DNA from 2 places in the Paenarthrobacter sp. NPDC089307 genome. Region 2 is predicted to be linked to the other one. Evidence: riboswitches for the same ligand, from Rfam matches in the RefSeq annotation. Region 2 holds a riboswitch; the other holds the start of a gene.

Region 1 (2,195 bases), on a different contig from region 2:
GTTCGCGGCGTTCCGGTATGGGCCACGCTGATCGCGCTGGTGGACGAGGGCGAACCGGTAGTCGGCGTGGTCAGCGCCCCGGCCCTGGGCAAACGTTGGTGGGCCGCCAAGGACATGGGTGCGTACATGGGCAGGTCCCTGGCCTCGGCAACGCGCCTCAAGGTCTCCAATGTTTCCCGCCTGGCCGACGCCTCCATGTCCTACTCCAGCCTTTCCGGCTGGAAGGAACGCGGCAACCTCGATGAATTCCTGGGCCTTACCGAGGACGTCTGGCGCACCCGCGCGTACGGGGATTTCTGGTCTTATTGCCTGGTGGCCGAGGGCGCTGTGGACATCGCCTGCGAACCGGAGCTGAATCTCTACGACATGGCGGCCCTCGTCCCCATCGTTACCGAAGCCGGCGGTCGCTTCACATCACTGGAGGGCGAAGACGGCCCGTTTGGAGGCAACGCCCTGGCCACCAATTCCATCCTGCATTCGGAAGTCCTCAAGCGGCTCAATCCCGGACTGGATGACCTGCTTCAGCCCCCGGCCTGAGTCCCGGCCATCCTTCGGCTCTTCGAATTTTCGACGGCGGCAGCCCACTTTTGTGGGCAGCCGCCGTCTTTTCTTCGCCGAAACGAGCTTTTGGCGCTCCACGTAACAAAGTGCTTAACAAACTCCACGGCTTTGGAACGGTCCCCGGATGTGCCTTAGCCTTTTTTACAGGTCACGAGTGCCAGCGCTAAACCCCGGTTAGCTGGCCGGCAACCCTCCATTCGCGGTGGGGTGCCCCGGGTGACGACCCGGCCGGTCCGGAACGGATGCGGCAAGCGCGGATCCCCTGCGGGGGTCCCTCTTGAGTGAGGTCCCATGAGCACTGTCACGTTCAACTCAAACATCATTCCTTCTTTCGTTGACGAATCCGTCCCTCTGTCAGCCGCTGCGCGTCCCCTTGCGGCAGTCACCGGCGCCGAGCTGCAGGCTCCGCTAATCCAGGGCGGCCACGTCCGCTACGCCAACCTCGACTACGGGGCATCGGCACCTGCACTGACCATCGTCTCGGCGTACCTTAACGAGGTCCTGCCCTACTACGCCAGCGTCCATCGCGGTGCAGGATTCGCCTCACAGATCAGCACTTCCGTCTATGAAAACTCGCGGAACATTGTGCGCGAGTTCGTTGGTGGCCGGGCCGATGACTCCGTCATTTTCACCCGGAACACCACCGACTCGTTGAACCTGTTGGCCGGCTGCCTTCCCCAAGTGGATGGCCGGTTCGCTGGCGAGGTCCTGTACCTGGACATTGAGCACCACGCCAATCTGCTGCCCTGGCAAGGAGTGCCGCACCGCAGCGTCGTCGCCGCTCCCACCTTGGCCGGGACACTGGAAAAGATTGAAGCCGAACTGGCCCAGGGCGGCGTCAGCCTCCTGGCCGTCACTGGCGCCTCGAACGTCACTGGCGAGATCCTGCCCATCGCCCGTCTTGCCGCCTTGGCGCACCAGCACGGCGCCCGGATCGTAGTGGACGCCGCGCAGCTCGCTCCGCACCGCCGGGTCAACATCTCCGAGGCAGACATCGACTACATCGTTTTCTCCGGGCACAAGCTCTACGCTCCGTTCGGCGCAGGAGTGGTGGTGGGCCGCCCGGACTGGCTCGACGCCGGCATCCCGCACCTGGCAGGCGGTGGCGCTGTCCGCGAAGCCCGTCTGGACTCTGTCAGCTGGGCCACCGGGCCGGCACGGCACGAGGGCGGGTCCCCCAACGTCCTGGGTGCAGCAACACTCGCCCGGGCCACCCAGGTAATCGCGGGCCTGGACCAGGAAGAGTGGCACGCGCACGAAGCCGGCATCCGCAGCTACCTCGTTGACGGCCTGGAAGCCATCGACGGCGTCACTGTCCACCGGATCTTCAGCGATTCCGAGGACACCATCGGAGTGGTCAACTTCTCCGTGGAAGGTTTCGACGCCGGCCTGGTCGCTGCATATTTGGCCGCCGAGCACGGCGTGGGCCTCCGCGACGGCCGCTTCTGCGCCCACCCCTTGCTCAAGCGGCTTGGGCTGCCCTCGGGTTCCCTGCGGGCAAGCTTCGGCGTCGGCTCCCGGTTGGAGGACGCCACCAGGCTGCTGGCGGGCATCGAGGAACTCAAGCGCAACGGCCTCGGGTGGGACTACGTCGTGGATGAGGGCCGTTGGGTACCCGCCAACGACCACCGCAG
Region 2 (2,195 bases):
GTCACGCTGGGTCAGTTCCCGGCGCTGCGCCCGCAAGTCCTCCGCCTCCGCAGCTGAACCCACCACGGTGGGCTTCAGCACGAAAAGTACCTTGACGTCGTCGGGGTTCCGGCCAGCCTTGGCAGCCTCGGCACGGATGGAATCGCGATAGGCCTTCATGCCGTCAACGCCGCGCGCCAAAGCGATCGCCACATCGGCGTGCCCTCCGGCGAAGGCCTTGCCCCGCGGAGAAGCGCCCGCCTGCACCAGCACGGGTTCCTCCGGCAATGGAGCCGTGTTCAGTGGCCCGCGGACCTTGAAAAAATCGCCGTCATGGTTGATCGGATGAACTTTGCTGTGGTCCGCGAACACCCCGGCTTCCACGTCCTCAAGCACCGCACCGGGTTCCCAACTCCGCCAAAGCCGCGTGACGACGTCGACGAATTCCTCCGCCTTCTCATACCGGCGGTCGTGTTCGATCTGCTGGTCAAGCCCATAGTTCTGGGCCGCGAGGTCGCTGCCCGAGGTGACCACGTTCCAACCCAGTCGCCCCTCCGAGAAGTGCTGCAGCGTGGCAAGGAGCCGGGCGGCCGTAAAGGGCGGGTAGAAGGAAGCACTGACCGTGGGCACGATCCCAAGGTGCTCCGTGGCGGACAACAAATACGGGACCAAGGCCAAGGGGTCGTGCTTGGGAGCGAAGGAGGCATGCGCCAGCGAAACCTCGGCCGTGCCGCCGTAGGTGTCGGGAACAGTGAGGGAATCTTCGATGATGAACAGGTCCAGGCCGGACTGCTCGAAGGCGCGGACGGCCTCCTGGTACAGGGCGGGCTTCTTCCAGTCATAGCCCAGGCTGTAGCCCGGAGTTCCCCAGCCCTGGACCCCGAATCCGTGCCCCACGAACCAACCAAAATGCAGCATGGGCTTGAGTGTAGAACTGCTCTGTCCGTTCACCGCGACCTGATTTCATACGAAGTTACAGGGGGTCGTACTGCGTCAATTATGCTCCCGGGACGTCTTAATTGGACCCGTACTCCAGCACCCTCCGATTACGCAACATGACGACGGCGGCGGTGACGGCCGCCGTCGTGGATGTTACGTTTTTCTTGAGTAATGAGCACCAGCGCGAAGCCCTGACTTGCTGGTCGGCAACCCTCTCTCCGGCGGGGTGCCTCAGGTGACTACTCGGCGTATCGACAACTCGAACTGCAAGCGTGACTGAGGAGCACCAGCAATGCCTGAACCCACTGAAGACAGACTCTCCTACCGCCTGATTACAGGCCCGGATACCCGCGACTTCTGCGAGCGGATCACCAACGCCCTGGCCGAGGGGTATGTGCTGCACGGCAGCCCCGCGGCCACGTTCAACGGCACCGACGTGATCGTGGCCCAGGCCGTCGTCCTGCCCGCAGCGATTGCCAGCGCCGACGCCGCAGTTGCCAACGCCGTTGACGAACTGGATACCGACGACGAAGAAGCATTCGAGGGCCACGCATGAGCTACGCAGGTGACCTGACCCCGCACGACGCGTGGGCCAAGCTTGAACAGGGCGCCATCCTGGTGGACGTCCGGACCGAGGGCGAATGGGCGCACATCGGCATTCCCGACACCAAGGCCACCGAGAACGACCCCCTGTTCATCCAGTGGAACCTCGCTGGCGGCATTCCGAATTCCCGCTTTATCGAGGACCTGCAACAGCAGGCACCTGAGGACGACGGCGTGGAGCTCGTCTTCATCTGCCGTTCCGGACAGCGGTCCGTCTCCGCCGCCATCGCCGCCACACAGGCCGGATTCACCGCCTACAACGTGCTGGAAGGCTTCGAGGGCGAGCCCGACCGTTACGGCGAGCGAACCGTGAATGGCTGGAAAAACCGTGGCCTGCCGACGAACCTGGGGACCGACTAAGTGACTTTCAATCCCGACGCCGCCGCCTGGAGCCCCGACACGCAGGCCGTTCGCGGTGGACTTGACCGCACTAATTTCCAGGAAACCGCCGAGCCCGTTTTCCTCAACTCCGGGTTCGTCTACGAATCCGCCGCCGCCGCAGAACGCGCCTTCACCGGCGAGGACGAACGCTTCGTCTACTCCCGCTACGGCAACCCGTCCGTGGCCACGTTCCAGGAGCGGCTGCGGCTGCTCGAAGGAACCGAAGCGTGCTTTGCGACGGCGTCCGGCATGTCCGCGGTTTTCACCGCCTTGGGCGCCCTGCTGGCTGCCGG

Evidence for each region. A riboswitch is a leader RNA that binds a small molecule or an ion and turns the genes downstream of it on or off. The one in region 2 is predicted to bind S-adenosylmethionine.
Region 1: it holds a riboswitch for S-adenosylmethionine, as region 2 does, so the genes downstream of both, AB0N72_RS11870 (aminotransferase class V-fold PLP-dependent enzyme) here and AB0N72_RS17450 (DUF1737 domain-containing protein) in region 2, are expected to answer to the same signal.

The regions. Positions count from the first base shown of each region.
Region 1 is NZ_JBFBHE010000004.1:339,296-341,490, reverse strand. It holds gene hisN (histidinol-phosphatase) at 1-537, shown strand, start outside; SAM riboswitch class IV at 708-821, shown strand; gene AB0N72_RS11870 (aminotransferase class V-fold PLP-dependent enzyme) at 853-2,195, shown strand, end outside.
Region 2 is NZ_JBFBHE010000007.1:84,788-86,982, reverse strand. It holds gene AB0N72_RS17455 (NtaA/DmoA family FMN-dependent monooxygenase) at 1-930, opposite strand, end outside; SAM riboswitch class IV at 1,086-1,197, shown strand; gene AB0N72_RS17450 (DUF1737 domain-containing protein) at 1,211-1,474, shown strand; gene AB0N72_RS17445 (rhodanese-like domain-containing protein) at 1,471-1,881, shown strand; gene AB0N72_RS17440 (O-succinylhomoserine sulfhydrylase) at 1,882-2,195, shown strand, end outside.